DNA from 3 places in the Pontibacillus sp. ALD_SL1 genome. Region 3 is predicted to be linked to each of the others. Evidence: a T-box and tRNA genes for the amino acid it is inferred to sense, from the RefSeq annotation. Region 3 holds a T-box; the other regions hold tRNA genes.

Region 1 (3,254 bases), 240 kb from region 3:
TCCATTAGATGTTGTGGCGGTTGGAGATGTAGTAACCGTATGGGTCGAAGATGTAGATAAGAAAAAAGAGCGGATTGCCTTATCGATGCTAGGACCTGCTGAATAATAGAAGAAAGCACTGCTTACGAGCAGTGTTTTTTTCTATAGAAATACCAACACTGATTAAGCATCTTGATTTGATAAGAATTCTTTTCCTGGTATGCTTTCATCAGTTGTCGCTGTAACCAACCAGGCATAAAGGACACCACCTTTCTATTAATATGTAAAACGTCATGTTGCGATTGAGAAAGGTAATAGCGTTACTTTTATGTTATGCATATAAACGCCTATATGTGATAAAGGAGGGGAAACTATGGAAAATAAAGCGTTATGGAGCTGGGTAGATAAGATATCAAGAGAATGGTTTGGGAAGCCATATCCGGATGAGGTAATAATGAACAACCGTCTACGTACAACAGGAGGACGCTACTTGCCGGCTCAAAGAAGAATTGAACTGAATCCTAAATACCTTTCAGAGTTAGGTGAAGAGGAATTTGAAGGGATAATCAAACATGAGTTATGTCATTATCATCTTCATATAGAGGGGAAAGGGTACCAACATCGTGACCCAGAGTTCAGAGCTTTATTAAAGAAAACCGGATCTCCGCGATTCTGTAAGGCGCTGCCTTCCCGGTATAGAGAGCCTAATCATATCTATCAATGCGAGGACTGTGGGCACATCTATAAACGGATGAAGAGAGTGAATACATCGAAATATCGATGCGGAAAATGCAAAGGGAAGTTAAAAAAGATAGAATAATGTATTGACCTTGGACGACCCACGTGTTAAATTATTATAGCCGTCATCGATACGGCACTTTAACCGATTTTATGAATTTCATTTTTTTCGTTAGAGGAATTGACAGTGCAACTAAAGTGTTGTAACATATTAAAAGTCGCTAAGGAAAACAAAAAAAGAAACGAAACAAACCAGTTAAATTTCTTTAAAAAATTCCTTGCAAACAAAAACAATATCTGATAAAGTATTTAATTGTCGGCGAAACAAAATAAGCCGAAAACAAATGCTTCATTAATTCTTATTCCAACGTAGCTCAGTGGTAGAGCTATCGGCTGTTAACCGATCGGTCGCAGGTTCGAATCCTGCCGTTGGAGCCAGTGGAGAAGTACTCAAGTGGCTGAAGAGGCGCCCCTGCTAAGGGTGTAGGTCGCGTAAGCGGCGCGAGGGTTCAAATCCCTCCTTCTCCGCCATTTCTTAACTGGCCCGTTGGTCAAGTGGTTAAGACACCGCCCTTTCACGGCGGTAACACGGGTTCGAATCCCGTACGGGTCACCATTTATTTTTTTGGTCCGGTAGTTCAGTTGGTTAGAATGCCTGCCTGTCACGCAGGAGGTCGCGGGTTCGAGTCCCGTCCGGACCGCCACTATTTTGGCCCATAGCCAAGCGGTAAGGCAACGGTTTTTGGTACCGTCATGCGCTGGTTCGAATCCAGCTGGGCCAGCCACTATTATGAAGAGCCATTAGCTCAGTTGGTAGAGCATCTGACTTTTAATCAGAGGGTCGGAGGTTCGAATCCTCCATGGCTCACCATTTATACACACCGTGCGGGTGTGGCGGAATTGGCAGACGCGCTAGACTTAGGATCTAGTGTCTCTCGACGTGGGGGTTCAAGTCCCTCCACCCGCACCATTATTACAGTAAGCGATCTTCGCTAACAAGCGTTAAAAGCTCATTTATGATGAGCGGTCGTGGCGGAATGGCAGACGCGCTAGGTTGAGGGCCTAGTGGGGGTTCACCCCGTGGAGGTTCAAATCCTCTCGACCGCACCATTGAAGTCACAAAGAAAAAATAAAAAAGTGCTTGCATTGATAAAACAGACATGATACAATAAATCTTGTCGCTTCAAAAAACATGCGCCCGTAGCTCAATTGGATAGAGCGTTTGACTACGGATCAAGAGGTTAGGGGTTCGACTCCTCTCGGGCGCGCCATTTCTTTTCCGGGAAGTAGCTCAGCTTGGTAGAGCACATGGTTTGGGACCATGGGGTCGCAGGTTCGAATCCTGTCTTCCCGACCATCGGAAAACTTTATATGCGGGTGTAGTTTAGTGGTAAAACCTCAGCCTTCCAAGCTGATGTCGTGGGTTCGATTCCCATCACCCGCTCCATTATAAATATGGGCCTGTAGCTCAGTTGGTTAGAGCGCACGCCTGATAAGCGTGAGGTCGGTGGTTCAAGTCCACTCAGGCCCACCAGAAGAAACATTTGATCTTTGAAAACTGAACGAAACAACATGTAACGTCAATGTCTTTAAATTATTTTTTAAAGCCAGTAATCATTTATTTGATGCTAGGCAAACTCTAACTTTATGGAGAGTTTGATCTTGGCTCAGGACGAACGCTGGCGGCGTGCCTAATACATGCAAGTCGAGCGCGTGAAACAACATGATCCCTTCGGGGTGATTGTTGTGGATCGAGCGGCGGACGGGTGAGTAACACGTGGGCAACCTACCCATGAGATCGGGATAACTCCGGGAAACCGGAGCTAATACCGAATAACCCAGTGAACTGCATGGTTCACTGGTAAAAGGCGGTTTCGGCCGTCACTCATGGATGGGCCCGCGGCGCATTAGCTAGTTGGTAAGGTAACGGCTTACCAAGGCGACGATGCGTAGCCGACCTGAGAGGGTGATCGGCCACACTGGGACTGAGACACGGCCCAGACTCCTACGGGAGGCAGCAGTAGGGAATCTTCCGCAATGGACGAAAGTCTGACGGAGCAACGCCGCGTGAACGATGAAGGTCTTCGGATCGTAAAGTTCTGTTGTTAGGGAAGAACAAGTACCAGAGGAAATGCTGGTACCTTGACGGTACCTAACCAGAAAGCCACGGCTAACTACGTGCCAGCAGCCGCGGTAATACGTAGGTGGCAAGCGTTGTCCGGAATTATTGGGCGTAAAGCGCGCGCAGGCGGTTTCTTAAGTCTGATGTGAAAGCCCACAGCTCAACTGTGGAGGGCCATTGGAAACTGGGGAACTTGAGTACAGAAGAGGAGAGTGGAATTCCACGTGTAGCGGTGAAATGCGTAGATATGTGGAGGAACACCAGTGGCGAAGGCGACTCTCTGGTCTGTAACTGACGCTGAGGCGCGAAAGCGTGGGTAGCAAACAGGATTAGATACCCTGGTAGTCCACGCCGTAAACGTTGAGTGCTAGGTGTTAGGGGGTTTCCGCCCCTTAGTGCTGAAGTTAACGCATTA
Region 2 (3,254 bases), 570 kb from region 3:
CAGTGAGTGAGATGCATAGGCAAATCCGTGCATCAATCACAAGCTGTGATGGGGAGGGAACTATAGTACCGAAGTTCCTGATTTCACACTGCCAAGAAAAGCCTCTAATGAGGAAAGAGGTGCCCGTACCGCAAACCGACACAGGTAGACGAGGAGAGTATCCTAAGGTGATCGGGAGAACTCTTGTTAAGGAACTCGGCAAAATGACCCCGTAACTTCGGGAGAAGGGGTGCTCCTTCATAGGAGGAGCCGCAGTGAAAAGGCCCAATCGACTGTTTAGCAAAAACACAGGTCTCTGCGAAACCGAAAGGTGAAGTATAGGGGCTGACACCTGCCCGGTGCTGGAAGGTTAAGGGGATGAGTTAGCTTATGCGAAGCTTTGAACCGAAGCCCCAGTAAACGGCGGCCGTAACTATAACGGTCCTAAGGTAGCGAAATTCCTTGTCGGGTAAGTTCCGACCCGCACGAAAGGTGCAACGAATTGGGCACTGTCTCAACAAGAGACCCGGTGAAATTATACTATGCGTGAAGATGCGCATTACCCGCGACAGGACGGAAAGACCCCGTGGAGCTTTACTGTAGCCTGATATTGAATGTTGGTACAGCTTGTACAGGATAGGTGGGAGCCGTCGATACCGGAGCGCTAGCTTCGGTGGAGGCATCCGTGGGATACCACCCTGGCTGTATTGACATTCTAACCCAGGACCGTGATCCGGTCCGGAGACAGTGTCAGGTGGGCAGTTTGACTGGGGCGGTCGCCTCCCAAAAAGTAACGGAGGCGCCCAAAGGTTCCCTCAGAATGGTTGGAAATCATTCGCAGAGTGCAAAGGCACAAGGGAGCTTGACTGCGAGACCTACAAGTCGAGCAGGGACGAAAGTCGGGCTTAGTGATCCGGCGGTGCCGCATGGAAGGGCCGTCGCTCAACGGATAAAAGCTACCCCGGGGATAACAGGCTTATCTCCCCCAAGAGTCCACATCGACGGGGAGGTTTGGCACCTCGATGTCGGCTCATCGCATCCTGGGGCTGTAGTCGGTCCCAAGGGTTGGGCTGTTCGCCCATTAAAGCGGTACGCGAGCTGGGTTCAGAACGTCGTGAGACAGTTCGGTCCCTATCCGTCGTGGGCGTTGGAAATTTGAGGAGAGCTGTCCTTAGTACGAGAGGACCGGGATGGACGCACCGCTGGTGCACCAGTTGTTCCGCCAGGAGCACAGCTGGGTAGCTACGTGCGGAAGGGATAAGTGCTGAAAGCATCTAAGCATGAAGCCCACTTCAAGATGAGATTTCCCATCACTTCGAGTGAGTAAGATTCCTTGTAGACGACAAGGTTGATAGGTCGGAGGTGGAAGCGTGGTGACACGTGCAGCTGACCGATACTAATAAATCGAGGGCTTATCTATCTAAAGCGCAAACGACCGCTTAGACCCGTACGGATAAGACAGATTTTCGGAAAAGGCGATTAGCCTTTGTAGAAAAGATGACTTATACGCTAGGGTCTGGGAGTTGGAGCTGGAAGTCAGTTCAAGCGCAAACACGTGATCAGGCACGATGTCATAATTCTTATCTAGTTTTGAAGGTACTTAGAAAAAATCTAAAATACCTCTTGACTTTTCTTTCGAAACAAGATAAAATATAACTTGTCGTTGAAAAAACGAGAGAGAAAATCAATAAAGAGTCTGGCGGTTTTGGCGAAGAGGTCACACCTGTTTCCATGCCGAACACAGAAGTTAAGCTCTTCAGCGCCGATGGTAGTCGGGGTTTCACCCCCGCAAGAGTAGGACGCCGCCAGGCAAGTCACTTTATTGACTTTGATCAAAAGGCAAACGGTCTTTTGACATGATTCCAACGTAGCTCAGTGGTAGAGCTATCGGCTGTTAACCGATCGGTCGCAGGTTCGAATCCTGCCGTTGGAGCCATGGAGAGCTGTCCGAGTGGCCGAAGGAGCACGATTGGAAATCGTGTAGGCCCAAACACGGGTCTCGAGGGTTCGAATCCCTCGCTCTCCGCCACTAACTTTTCACTGGCCCGTTGGTCAAGTGGTTAAGACACCGCCCTTTCACGGCGGTAACACGGGTTCGAATCCCGTACGGGTCACCACTTAATATTATGGAGGATTAGCTCAGCTGGGAGAGCACCTGCCTTACAAGCAGGGGGTCGGTGGTTCGAGCCCGCCATCCTCCACCATTTTAAAAATGCAATGCACAAGATCATTGCAAACATCATATAATTGAATATGCATTAAGTATTCAACATTATCGCGGGGTGGAGCAGTCTGGTAGCTCGTCGGGCTCATAACCCGAAGGTCGCAGGTTCAAATCCTGTCCCCGCAACCAATTTAAATTTGTACTACGTCGAAAAGACTTCTTCGAATTACAAATGATTGTGTACCTTTAGGTGCAACCAATGGTCCGGTAGTTCAGTTGGTTAGAATGCCTGCCTGTCACGCAGGAGGTCGCGGGTTCGAGTCCCGTCCGGACCGCCACTTTTTCAATTAAATAAATTCTTGTTACTGTAAAGTACATAAGACTGGCTCGGTAGCTCAGTCGGTAGAGCAACGGACTGAAAATCCGTGTGTCGGCGGTTCGATTCCGTCCCGAGCCACCATGTTTTGTGCAGGCCTAGCTCAATTGGTAGAGCAACTGACTTGTAATCAGTAGGTTGGGGGTTCAAGTCCTCTGGCCTGCATACTTTAAAAAACGTGGAGGGGTAGCGAAGTTGGCCAAACGCGGCGGACTGTAAATCCGCTCCCTCTGGGTTCGCAGGTTCGAGTCCTGCCCCCTCCACCATTATAATTACTACAGTAAGTAGGGGTATAGTTCAACGGTAGAACAGCGGTCTCCAAAACCGCCGATGTGGGTTCGATTCCTACTACCCCTGCCAATTTCATTTTATGGCGGATGTGGCGAAGTGGTTAACGCACCGGATTGTGGCTCCGGCATTCGTGGGTTCGATCCCCATCATTCGCCCCATAAATATTGGCCCATAGCCAAGCGGTAAGGCAACGGTTTTTGGTACCGTCATGCGCTGGTTCGAATCCAGCTGGGCCAGCCAAGAGTTTTCGCGGAAGTAGTTCAGTGGTAGAACACCACCTTGCCAAGGTGGGGGTCGCGGGTTCGAATCCCGTCTTCCGCTCCATTTTTATTTGGCGGCATAGCCAAGTGGTAAGGCAGAGGACTGCAACTCCTTTACCATCGGTTCGAATCCGGTTGCCGCCTCCATTCATATGCCGGTGTGGCGGAATTGGCAGACGCGCAC
Region 3 (3,254 bases):
GTTATCACCTTTAGCTTCCCAATATTAAAAAAGAGAAAGGACTTCTTTATAAGTCCTTTCTCTTTAATAACAAGTATAAGTTTTTTACGACATTATACTCTGTTTATTGAATAACTTCCTTACCACCCATATATGGTCGAAGGACTTCTGGAACTTTTACAGTACCATCTTCTTGCTGATAGTTCTCCAATATGGCTGCTACTGTGCGTCCTAGAGCTAGCCCAGAGCCGTTTAATGTATGAACAAATTCAGGCTTTCCTTTCTGATCACGACGGAAGCGAATACCTGCACGACGTGCCTGGAAATCTCCAAAATTCGAGCAAGATGAGATCTCACGATACGTATTATAACTAGGTAACCAAACCTCGATGTCATATTTCTTTGCTGCAGTAAAGCCAAGGTCTCCTGTACACATGTCCATGACACGATAAGGTAGATTCAATAACTGCAGTACTTTCTCAGCATGACCTGTAAGCTGTTCAAGCGCATCATAAGACTCTTCAGGTTTCACAAATTGCACAAGCTCTACTTTATTGAATTGGTGCTGACGGATTAAACCACGCGTGTCACGACCAGCAGACCCTGCTTCAGAACGGAAGCAAGCACTGAATGCTACATATTTACGCGGTAGGTCATCAATGGACAGAATTTCCTCACGATGATAGTTCGTAACAGGAACCTCTGCTGTAGGTGCTAAGAAATAATCCCACTCTTCTACTTTAAAAGCGTCCTCTTCAAATTTAGGAAGTTGACCAGTACCAGTCATGCTTGTGCGATTAATCATGTAAGGAGGTAGCATTTCCTCATAATCATGCTCTTCTGCATGTAAGTCCATCATAAAGCTCATTAGAGCGCGCTCTAAGCGGGCACCTAACTTTTTATAGAATGTAAAGCGACTCCCCGTGACTTTAGATGCTCTTTCAAAATCTAAAATGTCTAAGTGGTCAGCCACATCCCAGTGGGCTTTAGGTTCAAACGAAAATTCAGGAATTTCTCCCCACTCGCGGGCAACTTGGTTATCCTCCTCATCGCTACCAACCGGTACGCTTTCATGAGGAATATTTGGGATAGAAAGAAGAAGTGTTTCTAGACGTTCCTCTACTTCTTTAAGTTCTGTATCTAATTCTTTAATGCGGTCCCCTACTTCACGCATTTCTGTAATTAAATGATCAGCATCTTTCTTTTCCTTTTTTAATGCAGAAATATCTTTAGATACCTCATTGCGTTTTGCCTTAAGTTCTTCTGTTTCACGAATTAACTCGCGACGACGCTCATCAAGTTCCCCGAATGTATCTAAGTCTGACAGGTCTTCACCTCGATTTTGAAGCTTATTTTTCACTTCATCAAAATTATTACGTAAGTATTTCAAATCTAACATGTTACTTCCTCCTTATAGATGTATACTACATACAAAAAACTCCCGCCCCTTAATCAATTGATTAGGGACGAGAGTTTGTATATTCCCGCGATGCCACCCTTATTGAAGGTATAAATCACCTTCCGGCTTACTTTTCAGTAACGATGCGTCAGCACCGGATATGCTTACTTGTCCTTTCGGCATATCTGCTCAAGGATGGATTGGCAACGCTCCTTCACTGGTTTGCACCACCCACCAGTTCTCTGTAGAAGGACACGTTGTTACTACTTCCTATCATCACGTTTCGTATATTTGTTGTTATGAAGAAGAATAGCGAATTTCTTGCTAAGATGCAAGTGTTTTCTTCGATTCTTCAACCATTTTTACAAAATGTTCGGTTAAACGATGGTCATCTGTTAACTCCGGGTGAAAAGCACATGCGAGGTAATGGCCGTCCTGAGCCGCAATGATTTTATCATTTTGCTTGGCTAGTACTTCGGCACCCTCACCGACTTCTACAATGTATGGTGCCCGGATAAAAACAGCTTCATACTCCTTAGCAATACCTTTAATGTCTAAGAAGGCTTCAAAACTATCTCTTTGACGCCCGAACGCATTTCGTTCGACGATCATGTTCATTAAACCAAGGTGTGGTTGATCTTGCCCTTGAATTCTTCCGGCTAATAAGATTAAGCCAGCACATGTTCCAAAGATTGGTTTACCACTTTGTCCGAACTGTTGTAAAGGCTCAAAAAAGCCATATTTATCGATTAAACGGCGCATTGTTGTACTCTCACCACCCGGTAATATCAAACCGTCAATATCATCCAGTTGAGATGTACGCTTTACAACTACGGCTTGAGCTCCGCTCGCTTCTATAGAGCGTACGTGCTCACGCACAGCCCCTTGTAAACCTAAGACACCAATTACAGTCATGATGCATTCCCCTTTTATCAATTACATGCTGCGATCTTGCATACGATCGGAAGGTTGAAGTGTAGACATCTCCATACCTTTCATAGCAGTTCCAAGACCCTTAGAAAGTTCTCCGATTAGTTTATAATCATCATAGTGAGTTGTTGCTTCTACAATAGCACGAGCAAATTTCTCAGGATTATTGGATTTAAAGATTCCAGAACCAACAAACACACCATCTGCACCTAATTGCATCATCAAGGCTGCGTCAGCAGGTGTTGCAATCCCTCCTGCAGCGAAGTTTACAACAGGTAGACGACCTTCTTCTTTAATCTGAAGAAGAAGTTCATAAGGTGCTCCAATGTTTTTAGCATAAGTCATTAGCTCATCTTCATTCATGCTTATTACTTGGCGGATCTGTGATTGAACTTCGCGCATGTGACGAACCGCTTCTACAATATTTCCTGTTCCAGGTTCGCCTTTAGTGCGTAGCATAGATGCACCTTCGCCAATACGACGTGTTGCTTCACCAAGATTACGACAACCACAAACAAATGGAACAGTATAATCATTCTTCTTAATATGAAATACTTCATCTGCAGGTGTTAGTACTTCACTCTCATCAATATAGTCCACGCCCATAGACTCTAATACGCGAGCTTCTACCACATGCCCAATACGAGCCTTTGCCATTACCGGTATAGATACAGCGTTCATTACTTCTTCAACAATGGTTGGATCAGCCATCCGAGCAACTCCACCTGCTGCACGGATATCTGCCGGAACGCGCTCGAGTGCCATAACTGCGACAGCCCCAGCCTCTTCAGCAATTTTAGCTTGCTCTGCATTTACAACGTCCATAATGACGCCGCCTTTTTGCATTTCTGCCATACCTCTTTTAACACGATCTGTACCTGTTTTTGACATGAATATTCCTCCTACTCCGAATGTGCATCATAGTGATTTAGTGATTAATAGAACT

Evidence for each region. The T-box of region 3 lies ahead of serS (serine--tRNA ligase). A T-box ahead of a tRNA ligase gene usually reads a tRNA of that ligase, here a tRNA-Ser.
Region 1: it has a tRNA-Ser gene. The T-box ahead of serS (serine--tRNA ligase) is inferred to sense a tRNA for this amino acid. The anticodon was not compared.
Region 2: it has a tRNA-Ser gene. The T-box ahead of serS (serine--tRNA ligase) is inferred to sense a tRNA for this amino acid. The anticodon was not compared.

The regions. Positions count from the first base shown of each region.
Region 1 covers NZ_CP062974.1:259,444-262,697, forward strand. The annotation lists gene IMZ31_RS01455 (Tex family protein) at 1-106, shown strand, start outside; gene cmpA (cortex morphogenetic protein CmpA) at 123-236, opposite strand; gene IMZ31_RS01465 (SprT family protein) at 353-799, shown strand; tRNA gene IMZ31_RS01470 (tRNA-Asn) at 1,081-1,155, shown strand; tRNA gene IMZ31_RS01475 (tRNA-Ser) at 1,158-1,248, shown strand; tRNA gene IMZ31_RS01480 (tRNA-Glu) at 1,259-1,333, shown strand; tRNA gene IMZ31_RS01485 (tRNA-Asp) at 1,345-1,421, shown strand; tRNA gene IMZ31_RS01490 (tRNA-Gln) at 1,428-1,502, shown strand; tRNA gene IMZ31_RS01495 (tRNA-Lys) at 1,513-1,588, shown strand; tRNA gene IMZ31_RS01500 (tRNA-Leu) at 1,603-1,687, shown strand; tRNA gene IMZ31_RS01505 (tRNA-Leu) at 1,741-1,827, shown strand; tRNA gene IMZ31_RS01510 (tRNA-Arg) at 1,912-1,988, shown strand; tRNA gene IMZ31_RS01515 (tRNA-Pro) at 1,998-2,074, shown strand; tRNA gene IMZ31_RS01520 (tRNA-Gly) at 2,091-2,164, shown strand; tRNA gene IMZ31_RS01525 (tRNA-Ile) at 2,175-2,251, shown strand; rRNA gene IMZ31_RS01530 (16S ribosomal RNA) at 2,362-3,254, shown strand, end outside.
Region 2 covers NZ_CP062974.1:582,625-585,878, forward strand. The annotation lists rRNA gene IMZ31_RS02930 (23S ribosomal RNA) at 1-1,399, shown strand, start outside; rRNA gene rrf (5S ribosomal RNA) at 1,675-1,790, shown strand; tRNA gene IMZ31_RS02940 (tRNA-Asn) at 1,841-1,915, shown strand; tRNA gene IMZ31_RS02945 (tRNA-Ser) at 1,917-2,008, shown strand; tRNA gene IMZ31_RS02950 (tRNA-Glu) at 2,022-2,096, shown strand; tRNA gene IMZ31_RS02955 (tRNA-Val) at 2,108-2,183, shown strand; tRNA gene IMZ31_RS02960 (tRNA-Met) at 2,256-2,332, shown strand; tRNA gene IMZ31_RS02965 (tRNA-Asp) at 2,405-2,481, shown strand; tRNA gene IMZ31_RS02970 (tRNA-Phe) at 2,528-2,603, shown strand; tRNA gene IMZ31_RS02975 (tRNA-Thr) at 2,612-2,684, shown strand; tRNA gene IMZ31_RS02980 (tRNA-Tyr) at 2,700-2,785, shown strand; tRNA gene IMZ31_RS02985 (tRNA-Trp) at 2,806-2,879, shown strand; tRNA gene IMZ31_RS02990 (tRNA-His) at 2,893-2,968, shown strand; tRNA gene IMZ31_RS02995 (tRNA-Gln) at 2,976-3,050, shown strand; tRNA gene IMZ31_RS03000 (tRNA-Gly) at 3,060-3,134, shown strand; tRNA gene IMZ31_RS03005 (tRNA-Cys) at 3,144-3,217, shown strand; tRNA gene IMZ31_RS03010 (tRNA-Leu) at 3,225-3,254, shown strand, end outside.
Region 3 covers NZ_CP062974.1:14,599-17,852, reverse strand. The annotation lists gene serS (serine--tRNA ligase) at 104-1,378, opposite strand; T-box leader at 1,439-1,664, opposite strand; gene pdxT (pyridoxal 5'-phosphate synthase glutaminase subunit PdxT) at 1,703-2,293, opposite strand; gene pdxS (pyridoxal 5'-phosphate synthase lyase subunit PdxS) at 2,315-3,199, opposite strand.